DNA from 3 places in the Streptomyces sp. NPDC029044 genome. Region 2 is predicted to be linked to each of the others. Evidence: riboswitches for the same ligand, from Rfam matches in the RefSeq annotation. Region 2 holds a riboswitch; each other region holds the start of a gene.
What was found. Region 2 has a riboswitch for cyclic di-AMP ahead of AB0E85_RS00175 (transglycosylase family protein). Riboswitches for the same ligand answer to the same signal wherever they lie in the genome.
Positions count from the first base shown of each region.

Region 1 (6,062 bases), on a different contig from region 2:
GAGCTTGCCGGTGATCGTCTTCTTGTGCTGCTTCAGCTCCGCCCGGCGCGACTTCAGGGACGTCAGCTCGATGTGGGCGGCCCCGCGCAGCTGCTCGATCTCCCGGAGCTGCTTGCGCACACCCGCGACGGCGGCGTTCTGCCGGCTGCCGGCCCGCTCGACGAACTCGGCGTTCTCCAGGTACCGGTCGGGATCGTCGGAGAGGGCGAGCTGCACCGCGGGATCGAGGCCGCCCGCCCGGTACTGCGCGGCGGCGACCGAACCCAGGGCCTCCCGGGCGGAGTTGAGCCGCTCCTCTTTGCGCGCCGCCTGGTCCTGGAGGTTTCTCAGCCGCTGCCCGGCTGCTTCGGCCTTCTCCTTCGCGCCGTTGTACTTCTCGGTGGCTACCTCCGCCTCCTGGTACAGCTTGTCCACCTTGGCTTTGACCTGGCCGGGGGTGAGCTGTGGTTCGGCGTGTCCGGTTCCGTCGAAACCCGTCGCCGTCGCCGCGCCCGCGAGGGCGATCGTGGCGGCCGTACGGGCCTTGCCGCCACCCATCGAGCGCTGTCGGGGCTTGCGGTGCGCTGCCACCTGGGGGCCACGTCCTTTCCTCGACCGCCGACGGGTGCGTGCGGCCGCCGGGGGGAGCGGACGGGCGGCCTGCGCGTCCGGCGACGGCCCGCACAGGGGGAGCGGATCGCCGCCGGACCTTTTCGGCGGTGGTGTCCGACTGCCGCCCCTGGCCCGGGCGGCGGTGGGGAGCCGGTCACCTGGTGGAGGACGCTAAACGCCGCCGTGATGGGCCGGTGGCAGGTGTGCGGAAGTGTCCCGAGAGGACCGGCGGTGACCGTATGCGACCGTGGTCCCGTCTCGACGCCGACTGCTTCACTCAGCGTGATGACCGATGCGCCGAATCGTGAGCGAGTGACCGTGATCGGGTGCTATGGGGCGCATATATGCATCACTGGGCCGGTGTCGGGCGGTCCGGGGGCCCTGATTAGGCTCCGGCCTCATGGACGTACTCATCCACCTCTTCGTCGGCCTCCACATCATCGGCATCGCCTCGCTCCTGGGCGGCTTCCTCACCCAGATGAAGGCGATGGGCGAGGGTACCGCCCGCTACACCCCCGCGATGCTGCACGGCGCGCTCACGATGCTGGTCACCGGTGTGGTCCTGGTCGGTCTCAACCAGGCCGACGACCAGTCCGTGAACAACATCAAGATCGGCGTGAAGCTGGCCCTGCTGGTCGTGATCCTCGGCCTGGTCTATGTGAAGCGGGACGACGAGAAGGTGGACAAGGGCCTGTTCGGCCTGGTCGGTCTGCTGACGACGGCGAACATCTTCATCGCCGTGCTCTGGACCTGACCCGGGAGCGCCGGGCGCCGGCCCGGGCCGAGGTGAGCGCCCAGGCGGTGCACCCGAGCCAGGCGGCCACCGCGACCCACAGCAGCACCTCTCCGGCGGCGTCGAGCCAGGGGACGTCCAGGGCGGCGGCGACCGCCAGGGTGGCCGCGGCCGTCACCACCGCGGCGAACACGGTCGCCCAGCGCCGCACGTCGTAGTGGTGGCGGGGCCAGAAGAGCTCCGCGAGGAGCAGGGCGACGCAGGCGACCAGCGCGAGCACGAGCAGCGTGACGCACGTCGTGCGCAGGACGTCGGTGTTGTCCTCGTTCCACAGGTACAGGCGCGCGCTGTCGGCGCTGAGGAGTTGCGCCCCGGCCAGCGCGGAGACGGCGAGGGCGCCGGCCGCGAGCCAGTGGTCCCCGCGCCCCTCCTCCACCTGCCGGGGCTGGAAGCGGAACAGGGCGAAGCCGTAGAGCGCGAGGCCCAGCCAGAACAGCACCAGGGCCGCGTGGGCGAGCCAGGCCGACGTATCGGCCGCGGCGAGCGTGGCGCCGAGCACCGCGAGCCCCTGGGTGGCCACGCAGCGCAGGAACACCGTGCCGCGCCGCCCGCCGGCCTCCGCGGTGAGCAGCACCGCCCAGAGCAGCATCGCGAGCGCCAGCAGCGCCTCGGCGAGGAGCTGAAGGCCGGCCGCGGAGAACCCGGTGCCGAGGACGGCGGTGGCCGCCACGGCCGTGAGCGCGGCCGGCGTCTGCGCCCGCAACCCGCCCCGTGCCCGCTGGGCGAGGCCCGCGGCCGCCACCAGCCAGGCCGCGCAGGCCAGGGCGAGGGCGATGCGGGAGAGGACCGCGTACCCCGCCGAGTCGAGACCGACCGACACGACGCCGGTCGCCAGCGCGTACGTCGACCACCAGGTGGCAAACGGGGAGGGACCCGACATAGCGCCGATGCTAGAGAGCGCCGCACGCGTTACGGGAGGGGCACGCGCGCGTGCCCCTCGAAAGGCGTGACGAGACCTCTCAGGCCGGCCGCACCACGCTGTGGATGGCCGACTCGCCGTCGTAGTAGACCGACTCCTCGCGCACGTACGTGCCGGGCTTCGGGGCGTGGATCATCATGCCGTTGCCGATGTAGATCCCGACGTGGGTGACGTCGTCGTAGAAGAAGACCAGGTCACCGGGCTGGGCCTGGGAGAGCGGGACCGTGGTGCCGGCGTTCACCTGGTCGTAGGTGGTGCGCGGCAGGGTGACGCCCGCGGCCTTCCAGGCGGCCTGGGTGAGGCCGGAGCAGTCGTAGGAGCCGGGGCCGACGGCGCCCCACACGTACGGCTTGCCGATCTGCGCGCGGGCGAAGGCGAGCGCCTTGTCGGCCTTGGTGGCGTACGAGGAGTCGGCCGGGGCCGTCGAGGAGGACGAGCCGGAGTCCGCCGAAGCCGACGACGAGGAGCCGCTGTCCTGCTGCTGGGCGGCCTCCTCCCGTGCCTGCTGCTGGGCGGCCTGCTGCCGGGCCAGCTCGTCGGCCTTGCGGGCCGCCTCCTCCTGCTTCTCCTTCTCGATCGCCGCGAGCCGGGCCTTCTCCTCGGCGGTCAGCTTCGACATCAGCCGGCGCGCGTCGGCGAGCTTGCGCTGGACGGTCGCCTTGGCGGTCTTCAGGTCGCCCTGCGACTCGGTGAGCGCCTCCAGGCTCTCGGTGGCCTCCTGGCGCTTCTCCATCGTCTCGGACTGCTGTGCGATGTAGTCGTCGACCGCGACCTTCTGGCGGCCCGTCATCCGGTCCATCAGCTGGGTCTGGTCGAAGTAGTCCTGCGGGGTGTCCGCCAGCAGGAACGTCGCCGTGTCCGGGGCGGCGGCACCGGTTCGGTACTGGGCGGAGGCGAAGGACCCCAGCTCCTCGCGCGCCTCGTTGAGCTTCTGGGTGCGCTTCGCGACGTCGTCGACGAGGGCGTCGGCGCGTTTGCGCTGCTTCGCCGTCTTCTCCTTGGCCGCGTTGTACTTCTCGGTCGCCGACCCCGCCTGGCGGTAGAGGTCGTCGACCTTCTTCTCGACTTCTTCCAGGCTGGGCTTGTCGTCGGCCTCGGGGGCGGCATTGGCCGACTGGGACAGCAGGGCGACGGAGGTGAGGGCCGCCGTTGCGAGGGCGGGGGTCCGTATGCCTGCCACGCGCGTACCCGTAGGACGCGACTTGCGGTGCGACGCCAAGGGAGGCGACTCCTTCCACGTTCCGCCTACCGGGTTAGCTGTCGGGTTCGGGCGGGTGGTTCGGAAGGTTTGCCCTACGGCCTTCTCCGCACAGGGAGTCGGGCCGATTCACCCCAGGTTCACGGTTGGGTCCCCGGCTCCGGCTGCCGCTGCGGCACACCGGACTCGGCGGAGGCCGCGCGGCCCGGCGACGTTCGCCGGTGGGGGTCATGCGGCCTGGTCGCACGGTAGCCAACTCGTGTGGCCCCTGTGAAGGTTGATGGGTGATATGCCCGATACATTTTCGTGACCTCGGTCATGAACGTTGCCGAGTGTGAACGGCCGAGGGGGACTGGTCCTGTTTCATCCATGATTGCGGGGGGTGTAGCAGGTCGTGATCATGCGGTCATGGAGGGCGACAATGCGCCGCCGGCCGGCTGGCGGGGGCCCGGGCGCCCGGCGATGTTCTCAGGGCGGCGGCGGGCTGTCAGTGGGGCGCCCTAGACTCGGAGAGCGATGAGCAGCCTCTTTGACGACAGCTTCCTGGCGAACCTCCAGGCCCAGCGGGGCCCCGCGGACGAGCCCCCGCCGCCGCCCGAGGACGATCACGTTCCGGAGCCGATCCCGGACGATCTGTTCGGCGGGAAGTTCGACGCGCCCCCGGACCGGGACGCCTACTACCGGGACGGCGCGCCCCGCCCGGTCGTGGACACCGCCGCGCTGCTGGAGGGGCTCAACGACAACCAGCGCGCCGCCGTCGTCCACTCCGGCTCCCCGCTGCTCATCGTGGCCGGCGCCGGCTCCGGCAAGACCCGCGTGCTCACGCACCGCATCGCCCACCTGCTCGCCGAGCGCGGCGTGCACCCGGGCCAGATCCTCGCGATCACCTTCACCAACAAGGCCGCGGGCGAGATGAAGGAGCGCGTCGAGCAGCTCGTCGGCCCGCGCGCCAACGCCATGTGGGTGATGACGTTCCACAGCGCGTGCGTGCGGATCCTCCGCCGCGAGAGCAAGAAGCTCGGCTTCACATCGAGCTTCTCGATCTACGACGCCGCCGACTCCAAGCGCCTGATGGCCCTGGTCTGCCGAGACCTGGACCTGGACCCCAAGCGCTTCCCGCCGAAGTCCTTCAGCGCCAAGATCAGCAACCTGAAGAACGAGCTGATCGACGAGGAGGACTTCGCCGCCCAGGCCACCGACGGTTTCGAGAAGACCCTCGCCCAGGCCTACGCCATGTACCAGTCGCGGCTGCGCGAGGCGAACGCCCTCGACTTCGACGACCTGATCATGACGACGGTCAACCTGCTGCGTGCCTTCCCGGACGTCGCCGAGCACTACCGCCGCCGCTTCCGGCACGTGCTGGTCGACGAGTACCAGGACACCAACCACGCCCAGTACGCCCTCGTCCGGGAGCTGGTCGGCACCTCCGAGCACCCCGTCGACGTACCGCCCGAGGCCGAGGTCCCGCCCGCCGAGCTGTGCGTCGTGGGCGACGCCGACCAGTCGATCTACGCCTTCCGCGGCGCGACGATCCGCAACATCCTCCAGTTCGAGGAGGACTACCCGGACGCCACGACGATCCTGCTGGAGCAGAACTACCGCTCCACGCAGACGATCCTCAGCGCCGCCAACGCGGTCATCGAGCGCAACGAGTCCCGCCGTCCCAAGAACCTGTGGACCAACGCCGGCTCCGGCGCCCGGATCACCGGCTACGTCGCCGACACCGAGCACGACGAGGCGCAGTTCGTCGCCGACGAGATAGACCGCCTCACGGACGCCGGCGAGGCCAAGGCCGGCGACGTCGCCGTCTTCTACCGCACCAACGCCCAGTCCCGCGTGTTCGAAGAGGTCTTCATCCGCGTCGGCCTGCCCTACAAGGTCGTCGGCGGCGTCCGCTTCTACGAGCGCAAGGAGGTCCGGGACGTCCTGGCCTACCTGCGCGTGCTCGCCAACCCCGAGGACTCGGTGCCGCTGCGCCGGATCCTCAACGTCCCCAAGCGGGGCATCGGCGACCGCGCCGAGGCGATGATCGACGCCCTGTCCCAGCGGGAGAAGATCAGCTTCCCGCAGGCGCTCAAGCGCGTCGACGAGGCGTACGGCATGGCCGCGCGCTCCACCAACGCCGTCAAGCGGTTCAACACGCTGATGGAGGATCTGCGCACCATCGTCGAGTCCGGCGCCGGACCGGCCACGGTTCTGGAGGCCGTGCTGGAGCGCACCGGATACCTCGCCGAGCTCCAGGCCTCCACCGACCCGCAGGACGAGACCCGGATCGAGAACCTCCAGGAACTGGCCGCCGTCGCCATGGAGTTCGAGCAGGAGCGCGGCGAGGACGAACAGACCACGCTGTCGGACTTCCTGGAGCAGGTCGCGCTGGTCGCCGACTCCGACCAGATCCCCGACGAGGAGGACGGCGACGGCGTCATCACCCTGATGACCCTGCACACGGCCAAGGGCCTGGAATTCCCGGTCGTCTTCCTGACCGGCATGGAGGACGGCGTCTTCCCGCACATGCGCGCCCTCGGGCAGACCAAGGAGCTGGAGGAGGAGCGGCGCCTGGC
Region 1 is NZ_JBEZWN010000005.1:128,097-134,158, forward strand. Features, by position in the region: gene AB0E85_RS06890 (NlpC/P60 family protein) at 1-570, opposite strand, end outside; gene AB0E85_RS06895 (hypothetical protein) at 992-1,345, shown strand; gene AB0E85_RS06900 (hypothetical protein) at 1,323-2,264, opposite strand; gene AB0E85_RS06905 (NlpC/P60 family protein) at 2,344-3,522, opposite strand; cyclic di-AMP (ydaO/yuaA leader) riboswitch at 3,530-3,703, opposite strand; gene pcrA (DNA helicase PcrA) at 4,018-6,062, shown strand, end outside.
Region 1: linked by a shared signal. The riboswitch ahead of AB0E85_RS06905 (NlpC/P60 family protein) and the one ahead of AB0E85_RS00175 (transglycosylase family protein) in region 2 are both predicted to bind cyclic di-AMP.

Region 2 (6,062 bases):
GGGCGAAGCCGCCCTCGTCGCCGAGGCCGGTGGCCAGGCCCTTGCTCTTCAGGACCTTCTTCAGCGTGTGGTAGACCTCGGCGCCCCAGCGCAGGGCCTCGGAGAAGGACTCCGCGCCGATCGGGGCGATCATGAACTCCTGGATGTCCACGTTGGAGTCGGCGTGCGAGCCGCCGTTCAGGATGTTCATCATCGGCACCGGCAGCAGGTGCGCGTTGGGGCCGCCCAGGTAGCGGAACAGCGGCAGGTCGCTGGCCTCGGAGGCGGCGTGGGCGACGGCGAGGGAGACGCCGAGGATGGCGTTGGCGCCGAGGGAGCCCTTGTTGTCGGTGGCGTCCAGGTCGAACATGGCCTGGTCGATCAGGCGCTGCTCGGTGGCGTCGTAGCCGACCAGCTCCGGGCCGATCTGCTCGATGACCGCGAGGACGGCCTTCTCCACACCCTTGCCGAGGTAGCGGTTCGAGTCGCCGTCGCGGAGCTCGATGGCCTCGAAGGCGCCCGTGGAGGCGCCGGACGGGACGGCGGCACGACCCGTGCTGCCGTCGTCGAGGCCGACCTCGACCTCGACCGTGGGGTTGCCTCGGGAGTCCAGGATTTCCCGGGCTACGACGACGTCGATGGACGGCACGAGCATCTCCTTCTTATGTGACGCGGGTACGCGGGTCACGTGGACCCGGCGAGGTGCGGAGCCTCGGTGGCTCGCGACATGAGCCTAACCGGCTCCGGGCGATCGGCCACCGGGTCGCCCACCCCATGGACAGAACCGAGAGTAAATTGTTTCCGAACGGAACAAAGCCGGTTCGCGAAGTACGGCAGAAAAAACCCCGCTCCGGTGCGTACGGGGGATGACGCACCGGAGCGGGAGCTGGTGGGCCCTGTGCGGGCCCGGGTGGGGCCGCTGCTTACTTCAGGTGCAGCTGCTGGCCCGGGTAGATGAGGTTGGCATCGTCGACGATGTCCTTGTTCAGCTGGTACAGCTTCTCCCAGCCGCCCTTGACCTTCTCCTCGGCCGCGATCGAGCTCAGGGTGTCGCCCTTGACGACCTTGTACTCGCCGTCACCCTTCTTGACCTTCTTGCCGGTCGGGGTGGTCACGGTCTTCTTGGCCGCCGGGCGCTCGTCGGAGCGGGAGGCCGGCTGCTGCTGGGTCTCGCGGCTCTCGGTGCTCTGCTGGCTCTGCGAGGAGCTGCCGGAGTCGCTGGAGGAGTCGCCACCGGTGTAGCCGGCGCTCGACAGGCCCTTGCCGCAGACCGGCCAGGCGCCCTTGCCCTGGCCCGCGAGGACCTTCTCGGCGATCTCGATCTGCTGGGCCTTGGTGGCCTGGTCGGCGGTGGAGGCGTACTTGGTGCCGCCGTAGCCGGACCAGGTGGAGGCGGAGAACTGCAGGCCGCCGTAGTAGCCGTTGCCGGTGTTGATGGACCAGTTGCCGCCGGACTCGCACTGGGCGACCGCGTCCCACTCGGAGGCGGTGGCGGCGGAGGCGTTGCCGGCCGCCATCAGCGGGGCGGCGACGGCGGCACCGGTGACGCCGGCGAGCGCGACGACGCGGGTGGCCTTGGACGGACGACGGTGCTTGCCCTTGCTGGAAAACAGCATGGATGGATCCCCTCACCGACGCCTGCGAGGTGAGCTGTCGGGTTCGGGCCGGTTGAGTTGCCCGGCCGCGTCCCTCCCGGGACGCGGCTTCACCCCAAGCCCTTCCGGCGCAACAAGCCGGTCGGGCACCTACCTTGGGTCCCCCGCTCCTGCCTACGGCGCTTGACGCGACGACTGTTCCCGTACGGCCGCTGGCAGGATTCGGCGTTGCGGCAGCCGGGGCTCGTGGTGACGAGCGGTCACGACCGTAGACACGCGATCCGCGGAATTTCAAAGACGATCAGGGCCTCTGAGATCTATCTCTCACCGGGTTCATACAGGACATTCGGCACGAAACATGACGTGAACTCACCCGGTTTCGGGGTGACTTCGGCCGTCGTTTCCGCACTGCCCGAACAGCTACTTCTCGTCCGCTTCGCCCTCGACCGCGAGCGTCTGACCGGGGTGGATGAGGTCGGGGTCGGCGCCGACCGCCTGCTCGTTGCCCTCGTAGAGGGCGTGCCATCCGCCGTCGACCCGAAGGGCGTCGGCGATGGACCAGAGACTGTCGCCGACACCCACGATGTAGGCACCTTCGGACGCGTCGCCGGAACTCTCCTCAGCGGGCGCGGAGTGACGCCCCGTGGACTTCTCCGCACGGTCGCTCTCGGGCGCGCGGGTTTCGTCGGCACTGGGACCGCGATGACGGCCGGAGCCCGTCTCCGACGCCGCCGAGGAGCCGTCACCCTGCCGCGAGCTGCCCGACTTGCCGCCCTCGGGAGTGGCCGACGGAGTGCCGTCGGACTGTTCGTCCTGCGATGACCCGTCGGATTCGCGCGACTTGTCGGTCTTGGCCGTTTCATCCTTCGAAGACGACGATGCGTCGGGCGACGGAGACGAGGAGGGGCTCTCCGAGGGGGACGAACCCAGCGAATCAAGCAATCCGGGCGAGTCCACCTCACCGGATGATTCAGACGAGTCGGATGATTCCGACCCCTTGTCCTGCTGGAGCCCCGAGAGCAGTCCGCAGGTACGCCATGCGCCGACCCCCTGGTCGGCGAGGATTCTCTCCGCCACGGCTATCTGCTGGGAGCGGCTGGCCAGATCGGCGCTCGCGGCGTAGTCGAGACCGCCGTGCTTCTCCCAGTCGTCCTGGGACAACTGGAGGCCGCCGTAGTAGCCGTTGCCGCTGTTCTGGCTCCAGGCACCGCCGGTCTCACAGTCCGCGACCCGGTCCCAGGTCGTGCCGTCGGCCGCGCTGGCACCGGAGGCCCCGAGGAGCGGGATCGCGATGGCGGAACCGGTCACCCCGGCCGCCACGAGGAGAGCCGGAGCCTGGCGGGGGCGGCGGTGCCGACCGTTCCCGGAGAGCATACGGAGACCTTTCGCGAGACAGCAGTGACCGAGGCGGCGCGATTCCCCGCCGCGTTGATGGGTGAACGTATCGGCAGTCGATCACTTGTCACAAGTTCATGCCGCGCAGATCACGTGAAGATCACAAGTCTGATGTTTCGTCACGTCCGGTGGGCGCGAACTCCACGGGCAGGGTGCGCAGCCCCCGCATGATGAGGCCGCCACGCCATCTCAGCTCGGCCGGATCCACCGCGAGCCGGAGGTCGGGGAGGCGGGTCAGGAGCGTGGCGAGTGCGGTCTGGCCCTCCAGCCGGGCCAGCGGGGCTCCGAGGCAGTAGTGGATGCCGTGGCCGTATCCGAGGTGCTGATTGTCACGGCGGGAGAGGTCCAGCGCGTCCGGATCGGCGAACCGCTCCGGGTCGCGGTCCGCCGCGGCCAGGACCACGAGGACGGGGTCGCCCGCCTCGATGCGCTGCCCGCCGAGGGTGAGGGGCTGGGTGGCGAAGCGCCAGGTGGCGAGCTCCACGGGGCCGTCGTAGCGGAGGAGTTCCTCGACGCCGGTCTCCAGCAGGCCGGTCTCCCCCGCGGCGAGGGACTCCTGGAGCCGTGCGCGCTGCCCGGGGTGGGTGAGCAGGGCGTAGGTGCCGTTGCCGATGAGGTTCACGGTCGTCTCGAAACCGGCGAACAGCAGGATGAAGGCCATGGCCGCCGCCTCGTTCTCGGTGAGGTGCTCGCCGTGGTCGGAGGCGCGGATGAGACCGGAGATGAGGTCCTCGCCGGGGGCGGGCTCGGCGGGCAGCGCCTCGCGCTTGCGATGGATGAGGTCGGCCAGGTAGCCGCGCATCTTCTTCACGGACCGCGCCACGCCGCCCCGCGGCCCGCCCTGGTGACGGATCATCATGCCCGCCCAGTCGCGGAAGTCGTCCTGGTCCTCGCGCGGGACGCCGAGCAGGTCGCAGATGGCGTAGATGGGGAGCGGGAAGGCGAACTCGTGGATCAGGTCGGCGGATCCCTTGCGCGCGAAACCGTCGATGAGCGTGTCGGTGAGCTCCTGCACCCGTGGCGCGAACTCGGCGACCCGGCGCGGGGTGAACGCCTTGGACACCAGCCGCCGCAGCCGGGTGTGGTCCGGCGGGTCGATGTTGAGCAGATGCGTCATCAGCTCGGCCTTGCGCTCCCCGGGGATGCCGGTCTTGCCCTTGGCGTGCGCCGGCTCGTCGTGATGCGCGGGGTTCTTGGAGAGCCGGCTGTCGGCGAGCGTCTGCTTGGCGTCGGCGTACCGCGTGACCAGCCAGGCCTCCACACCGCTGGGGAGCCGCGTCCTGTGGACGGGGCTGTGCTCACGGAGCCAGGCGTAGGCGGGGTAGGGGTCGCTCGCGAACTCCCAGGTGAAGAGGTCGGGAGCGGTCGCGGGTGTGCTGGGCTGGGGCTGGTCGGTCACGCCTCGACCGTATCCGGCTTCCGGGAGCCCCCGTCTCCGTCCCGGGGCCCGCTCAGCCCTCGGCCTCCCTGATCGCGTCCCGGTACGCGCGGGCCGCCGCTCTCAGGGCCGCCTCCGGGTCGACGCCCTCCGACTCGGCGCGGACCGCCAGGGCCAGGAGCTCGTAGCCGATGCCCTCGACGGGTGGGAGCGGTACGTCCAGGTTCGCCGTGCGGGTGCGGGAGGCCAGCTTGGCGGCGAGGGCCAGGCCGGGCTGGCCGAGGGGTATGCCCTCGGTGACCGAGGTGCGCTGCTTCTCGACCGCCTTGGTGCGCAGCCAGTGCTCCTTGACCTCCTCGGGGGTGGTGGCCGTCGCGTCACCGAAGACGTGCGGGTGGCGGTGGATCAGCTTGGCGACGATGCCGCCGGCCACGTCGTCGATGGAGAAGGCCTCCTCACCGTCCTCGGGGCGGCCCTCCTCGGCGATGCGGGCGTGGAAGACGACCTGGAGCAGGACGTCGCCGAGCTCCTCGCGCAGTTCGTCGCGGTCGCCCTCCTCGATCGCCTCGACGAGTTCGTACGCCTCCTCGATGCCGTACTTGGCCAGGCCCTCGTGGGTCTGCCGGGAGGACCAGGGGCATTCGGCGCGGATGCGGTCCATGACCTGGACGAGGTCGAGGAGCCGGGCGCCCGGGAGGTCGTAGGAGGCGGGCAGCAGCTCCAGCTCGGGCATGGCGGTACGGCCGGTGCCGGCGAGACGGGCCAGGCCGTCCGTCAGGGCCGGTTCGCCCTCGCCCGTCGCCACCACGACCACCGTGTGTCCGCCGGCGCAGGCGTCGACCAGCTCCTGCGCGGACGGGGAGGCCTCGGCGACGGTGATCCCCGCTTCGCGCAGGTACGGCAGCTGCGGATGGGCGCCGTCCGCGCACAGCACCCGGTCCGCCGCGTGCAGTGCCTGCCAGGCGGGCCAGGAGAGCAGACCGGGGGCGACGCGGTGGCTGGTGGTGAGCAGGACGATGCGGCCGGGAGCGGCGGCCGCGTCGGGAGCGGTCCGCTCGCCCGGGGTGGCTTCGGGGCTGTTGGCGTTCACGGTTCGAAGCTATCCCACGCCGCCGACGGCGCCCGAAGTTGTCCACAGGCCTGGCCGGCCCGCGCGGCCCGGCTGGGCCGCGGGACCGGACAGGGGGCGCCAGGCCCGGCGGGAGCTACATGCCCTGCTGGGTCTGTGCCGTCGTGACGTCCCGCACCCACGGCGTCTTGGCGTCCGCGCGACTGCTCTTCTCGACGTCCCAGGTGCCGTAGCGGGGGTTGAGGTCGATGTTCAGGTTCTTGGAGGCGTCGGAGAGCGCCTTCCAGAACTCGGGGCGGCCGGTGTCCGTGCCGAGCTTCTCGGCCAGCTTCTGGGCCTCCAGCTGGAGGCGGAGGTTCTCGTCGAGGCGCTGCGGAGGGATGCCGTACTGCTGGAGCCACGTCCTCTCCAGCGCCTTGGCGCCGCCGGCCTGCTGTTCCAGGCCGGACCGCATCGCCTGGATCTCCTTGCGGGAGACGGTCACACCGGCGTCCTCGGCGGCCCGGTGCAGCACCCGGTCCAGGACCATGGTCTGCAACGTGTCGCGCGGGAGGGTGCCCGTTCTGGCGATGACCTGCTGGTACTGGGCCTCGTCCCGCACGGCCGCCCGCTGGGCCGCGCGCACCTCTCCGACCCGCTCGTCGAG
Region 2 is NZ_JBEZWN010000001.1:35,250-41,311, forward strand. Features, by position in the region: gene eno (phosphopyruvate hydratase) at 1-628, opposite strand, end outside; gene AB0E85_RS00175 (transglycosylase family protein) at 903-1,595, opposite strand; cyclic di-AMP (ydaO/yuaA leader) riboswitch at 1,600-1,766, opposite strand; gene AB0E85_RS00180 (transglycosylase family protein) at 1,995-2,948, opposite strand; gene AB0E85_RS00185 (cytochrome P450) at 3,070-4,368, opposite strand; gene AB0E85_RS00190 (nucleoside triphosphate pyrophosphohydrolase) at 4,421-5,437, opposite strand; gene AB0E85_RS00195 (SurA N-terminal domain-containing protein) at 5,553-6,062, opposite strand, start outside.

Region 3 (6,062 bases), on a different contig from region 2:
CGGCGGCGGGCTGGGGCTGGGCCTGAGCGGCGCCAAGCGGCTGGTGCAGGAGTTCGAGGTGGACAGCCGGCCCGGTGAGGGGACCACCGTCACCGTCACCGCCTGGGCCACCGTCGTACCGCCCTCCCGGACGGTGCCGTGATGAGCAGGGTCTGGGACGTGCCGGTGGAGGACGACTCGACGCGGGTGCGGGACGTGCGCGTGGCGGCCGAGGAGGCCAGCGCCCGTGCCGGCCTGCCCCCGAACCGCACCGCGACCGCCGCGCTCGTGGCGACGGAGCTGGCGACCAACCTGCTGCGGCACGCGGAGGGCGGGCGCGTGCTGATCAACCTCGTCGAGCGGGCGTACGACGACGGCCGGCAGCGGGCGGCCGTGCAACTCGTCGCGCTCGACCACGGACCCGGCATCCCCGACGTCGCGGCGGCGATGCGCGACGGCTACAGCACGACCGTCGCGGCTTCGCTGGGAGCCGGGCTCGGGACGTGCCGGCGCATAGCGAACGACTTCGATCTGCACAGCGCACCGGGCCGGGGCACCGTCGTGATGGCGCGGATCGGCCACGAGCCGGCCGTTCGCAACCAGGGGCCGCCCCCGCTGGGCCCGCGGACCGGGGGTGTCAACGTCCCCCTCGGCCGGGCCGAGCAGTCCGGGGACGCCTGGGGCCGGGTGCGCGGCGGGGACCGGCTGACCCTGCTGCTCGCCGACGGGCTCGGGCACGGGGCGAAGGCGGCCGAGGCCTCCACCGCGGCGGTGAAGGAGCTGCGCGGCCTGGCGGAGCTGCCACCCGTCGAGATCCTGCGGAGTCTGGGCCGAACCCTGCGCCCCTCCCGGGGCGCCGCCGTCGCCGTGGCGCAACTCGACATACGGGAAGCGCAGTTGAGCTTCGCCGGGATCGGCAACATCGGCGCCCGGCTGCGGACCGACGGCGCGTGGAAGCCGCTGCTGTCCCACCCGGGCATCGTGGGCGCGCAGGCGCCGGCGTCCGTGCCGGTGCAGCGGGTGCCCTGGGGTGCGGACAGCCTGCTGGTCCTCCACAGCGACGGCCTGCCGAGCCGCTGGACGCCGCCCGACGACGGCGTACTGCCCGGCTGTGACCCGGCGGTGGCGGCCGCGGTGGTGCTCCGCGACGCGGGGAGCGCGGCCCGGCCGACGCGGGACGACACGTGCGTGGCGGTCCTGACCGCCGGCGGCGTGAGCCGTCACGGCTCGGGAGCCTGAAGTCTCGGTCGGCACCTCACTCGGGCCGGCCCGTGCGGCCCGTCCGTCCCGACCGGGGATGGCCGGCGCGGCCCGTTCTGTCGCTCAGGGGTTCTCCGGCCTGCCGGCATCGGGCGGCAGCGCGTTCCGGGCCGTCAGGAAGCCCCGCAATCCCCTGCTCAGCGCGGCCCGTTCGGCCGGTTGCATGGCCGACAGCGCTGCCGTCAGGGCCTGGGCGCGGCGGGCGGCGACGTCGCACAGGACGTGCTGTCCGTGTGGCGTGAGCCACAGTTGCACCTCGCGGCGGGTGTCGGGGTGCGGGATGCGTTCCAGCAGGCCGGCCGCTCCGAGGCGGTCGCAGAGGCGGCTGGCCGTGGGGAGGCCGATGTCCAGGCCGTCCGCCAGGGCCGTCAGATTCAGCCCCGGCGCCGCCTGGACGGTGCGCAGCGCCCGCAACTGGTGCAGCGACAGGCGCAGGGACGCCTCTTGGGCGGCGGCCGACCACAGCGCCGTCAGGCTCTCCACGGCATCGGTGATCTGCGAGGCGACGGATTCCGGGTCATCGCCCGGTCTCCTCACCCGGTGGTCGCCGGGGCCGCCGAGATCGGTCACGAAACGGTCACTTCCATAAAGCTCCGGGTACGGATGAGGTCGCCCTCTTCCAAAGGCTGTACCCGATGAACCGCATGGCAAGCAGCCCGGTTCGGCGCCCGGCCGGACCGGGGGCGGCTCAGCCGGCGCTGAGCTCCGTCAGCGCGGCCAGCGGCAGCGTGTGCTGGGTCTGGAGGACCTTCGCGCGCAGGTAGCGGACGTTGTGCGCGGTCGTGAAGACGCCCGTGGGGATCCGGTCGCGGACGTCGACGCCCAGGGCCCGCAACTGGCCCGCCTTGTCGGGGTTGTTGGAGAGCAGGTCCAGTTCGCCGATGCCCAGGGCGCGGAGCATCTGGGCCGCGGCCGTGTAGTCGCGGGCGTCCTCCGGCAGCCCCAGTGCCGCGTTCGCCTCGTACGTGTCGAGCCCCTCGTCCTGGAGGGCGTACGCGTCGAGCTTGTTGTAGAGGCCGATCCCACGGCCCTCCTGGCGGAGGTACAGCAGCACGCCACCGCGCTCGGCGATGGCCTCGACCGCCTCGCGCAGCTGGGGTCCGCAGTCGCAGCGGGCGGAGCCGAACACGTCCCCGGTCAGGCACTCGGAGTGCAGCCGCACCAGCGGGACCGGGCCGGGCTCGCCGAGGACCACGGCCACGTGCTCCTGGCCGTCGGCCAGCCCGTGGAAGGTGACGAGCTCGGCGTCGGCCTCGTAGCCGTCGTGGAAGCGCAGCGGGACCCGGACGCGGGAGCGCGGGGTGGCGATGACGGCGGGGGTGTCGGGCATGCGGGGCCTCCGGGTTCCGTTTCCTGTTCGGCTGCACAGCCGTACTGCTTCAGATTTGAAGCAGATCCACTTCCGGAACCCTACTCGTGCTTCAAACTTCAAGCAATCGGTATCCGGCCCCCTGTGACGCTCGTCACGAACAGGCCGGTGATGACCTCCGCCGCCACGGCACCTCGTCCGCCGCCGGGCGCGAGCCGTCCTCCTGGAGGCCCTGCGCGATCGCCGCGGAGATCTCCTCCAGCTGCCCCACCTGCTCCTCGCTGAGCCGGTCGAACAGGAAGCTCCGCACGGTGTCGACATGCCCGGGCGCCGCCCGCTCCAGCACCGCGAAGCCCTCGTCCGTCAGTGCGGCGATGCTGCCCCGCTTGTCGTACCGGCAGGCCTCGCGCCGCAGCAGGCCGTCCTTCTCCAGCCGCGTCACCGCGTACGTCAGCCTGCTGCGCGTGATCTTCAGCCGCTCGGCGAGATCGGTCATGCGCAGCCTCCGTTCCGGGGACTCGGACAGGACGGACAGGATGGAGTAGTACAGGTGCGGCATGCCGGCGTCCTGCTGGAGCTGCCGGTCGATCGCGTCCTCCAGGAGCAGGGAGGCGGCGACGTACGCGCGCCAGGCACGTTGCTCCTCGGGGGTGAGCCAGCGAGTCGTCATGCCACCAGTGTAGGTTTGTTTCAAACTTGAACCAAGCCCGTCTTGGTGACCCTGTCCCGTCTTGGCGGCCCTGTCCGCCTTGGTGACCCCGTCCAGTCCCGCCGTCCCGACCAGCCGCGGAGCGTCGATGCCTCACCCGTACGTCCTGCTGTCCGCCGCCGTCTCCCTCGACGGCTACCTGGACGACACCGGACCCGACCGCCTGCTCCTGTCGAGCCCGGCCGACTTCGACCGGGTCGACGAGGTCCGGGCCGGTGTCGACGCCATCCTGATCGGCGCCGGCACCATCCGCGCCGACAACCCGCGGCTCCTGGTGAACTCCGGCGAACGCCGGGCCGCCCGCCGGGCCGCCGGGAAACCGGAGTACCCCCTGAAGGTCACCGTCAGCGGCTCCGGCGACCTCGACCCGGACGCCCGCTTCTGGCACACCGGCGGCGAGAAGCTCCTCTACACGACCGACCGGGGCGCCGAACGCGCCCGCGCGTCGGGCCTGGCCGCCGACGTCGTCCCGCTCGGCGCCGACCTCGACTGGCGGCGGCTGCTCACGCACCTGCACGACGTCCGGGGCGTGCGGCGGCTCATGGTCGAGGGCGGCGGCCTGATCCACACCCAGCTCCTCACCCAGGGTCTCGCCGACGAACTCCAGCTCGTCCTCGCCCCGCTCTTCGTGGGCGACCCCGGGGCACCCCGCCTCTTCGGTCCCGGCGGCTACCAGGGCGGCCGGCTCCGGCTGCTGGAGTCGCGGCGGATCGAGGACGTGGTCCTGATGCGCTACGAGCCGACCGCCCCGGGCACCGGTGCCCTGCCCGTCGCCGCCGACCACCACTGGCTGGCCCTCGCCTGCGACCTGGCCGAGCGCTGCCCGCCGTCGGACACGGCGTTCAGCGTGGGCGCGGTCGTGGTCGCCGCCGACGGCACGGAACTGGCCCGCGGTCACTCCCGCGAGGCCGGTGACCCGGTCGTGCACGCCGAGGAGGCGGCCCTGGCGAAGCTCGACCCGGCCGACCCGCGCCTGCCCGGCGCGACGGTGTACAGCAGCCTGGAGCCCTGCGCCCGCCGCGCCTCCCGCCCCGCCCCCTGTGCCCGGCTGATCCTCGACGCGGGCGTACGGCGGGTCGTCACGGCCTGGCGCGAGCCCGACACCTTCGTGACGGCCGCGGACGGCAGCGGCCTCCTGGCCGCCGGCGGAGTGGAGGTCGTCGTCCTCCCGGAGCACGAGGAGCGGGCCAAGGCCCCGAACCGCCACCTGCCGGGCTGAGAACGGGCCGCTCCGAGCGGTGTGCACGAGTGGTCCCGCGGATGGCGTACACTGGTGTCACAACGACGCGGGGTGGAGCAGCTCGGTAGCTCGCTGGGCTCATAACCCAGAGGTCGCAGGTTCAAATCCTGTCCCCGCTACTGAAGGCCGAGGGCCGGAATCCAAAAGGATTCCGGCCCTCGGTGCATTTCCCCGCACCTCATTACGGTCGGTGACCGAACCACCCCGCTGCGCGCGTTAACTGATGCACCGTCAAAACTCGTCAGTCACTTGCGAAGCGGTCAACTCGCCCGATTTACTCCGGTCATGGCAGGTAAGTCCGCGTGAAAAAGGTTAATGATCAAGCGGAATCGCTGGAATACCCCTCGCGCCTCCATTAACGTTCGATAACGCAGCGCGGTCGTCCCAGCCGTCACAGAAGGCGGCTCCGTGCGCACGCGCCGAATCCCGAAAGGGAACCGGGGAACCACCACTTGGGGTGAATCGGGCGGATACCACCGTGGAAGCACGGCCGGTATACGCGCGTAGGAGACCTTCCTGCTCCGAACCCGTCAGCTAACCCGGTAGGCGAGAAGGAAGGAAAGGAGTACGCCCACGTGGCGTCCAACCGGCCTGCCCCCGCGGCCCCGTTCGCGCCGAAGCGCGAGACCGACACCTTCGGCTACGGCGGTCAGCGCACCGACGAGGGCCCGTTCCAGGAGTGGAACCCCACCGAGGAGTCCATCCGTCCCGTCCGTGGCCGGCATCGCGTCACCAAGCAGCGCGGCGGAGGTCTCGCCCGCAGCTCCACCGTCCTGGGTGTCGGCGTCATAGCCGCCGTGGGTGCCGGCGGCATGGCCAGCGCCCAGACCGGCAAGCCCCCGGTGTCCATCTCCGTCCCGGACCTGCCCTCGGTGGGTTCCCTCATCTCGGACGACGACACCCCCGAAGGTTCCGCCACCCCGCTCAGCAGCCTCGGCACCGCCACGACCGCCACCGAGCAGGGCAAGAGCACCTCCGGCGCCGGCGCGGGCGAGGCGCTGCGCGCCCGGATCATGGCCCAGGTCGAGCACCAGCAGGACCAGATCGAGACCAAGGCCGCCCAGGACGCCGCGGCCGCCGCCGAGAAGGCAGCCGCGGAAGCGGTCGCCAAGGCGGAGAGGGAAGCCAAGGCCAAGGCCGCCGCGGCCAAGGAGAAGGCGGAGGAGGAGGCCAGGAAGAAGGCCGAGGCCGAGCGTCTCGCCGCCCTGGCCAAGCAGTTCACGCTGCCGACCTCCTCGTACACCATCACCTCCAGCTTCGGCCAGGCCGGCGCCTACTGGTCCTCCGGCTACCACACGGGCCTGGACTTCGCCGCCCCCACGGGCACGCCGATCAAGGCCGTCCACAGCGGCACCATCACCGAGGCCGGCTGGAACGGCTCGTACGGCTACAAGACCGTCCTCACCCTCGATGACGGCACCGAGATCTGGTACGCGCACCAGTCCTCCATCGGCGTCAGCGTCGGCCAGAAGGTCAGCACGGGCGACGTCATCGGCCGTGTGGGCGCCACCGGCAACGTCACCGGTGCCCACCTTCACCTGGAGGTCCACTCCGGCGGCTCCGCG
Region 3 is NZ_JBEZWN010000003.1:3,617-9,678, reverse strand. Features, by position in the region: gene AB0E85_RS03425 (anti-sigma regulatory factor) at 1-142, shown strand, start outside; gene AB0E85_RS03420 (ATP-binding SpoIIE family protein phosphatase) at 142-1,218, shown strand; gene AB0E85_RS03415 (MarR family transcriptional regulator) at 1,303-1,809, opposite strand; gene ribA (GTP cyclohydrolase II) at 1,928-2,569, opposite strand; gene AB0E85_RS03405 (MarR family transcriptional regulator) at 2,703-3,218, opposite strand; gene AB0E85_RS03400 (dihydrofolate reductase family protein) at 3,346-4,476, shown strand; tRNA gene AB0E85_RS03395 (tRNA-Met) at 4,543-4,616, shown strand; cyclic di-AMP (ydaO/yuaA leader) riboswitch at 4,905-5,061, shown strand; gene AB0E85_RS03390 (M23 family metallopeptidase) at 5,073-6,062, shown strand, end outside.
Region 3: linked by a shared signal. The riboswitch ahead of AB0E85_RS03390 (M23 family metallopeptidase) and the one ahead of AB0E85_RS00175 (transglycosylase family protein) in region 2 are both predicted to bind cyclic di-AMP.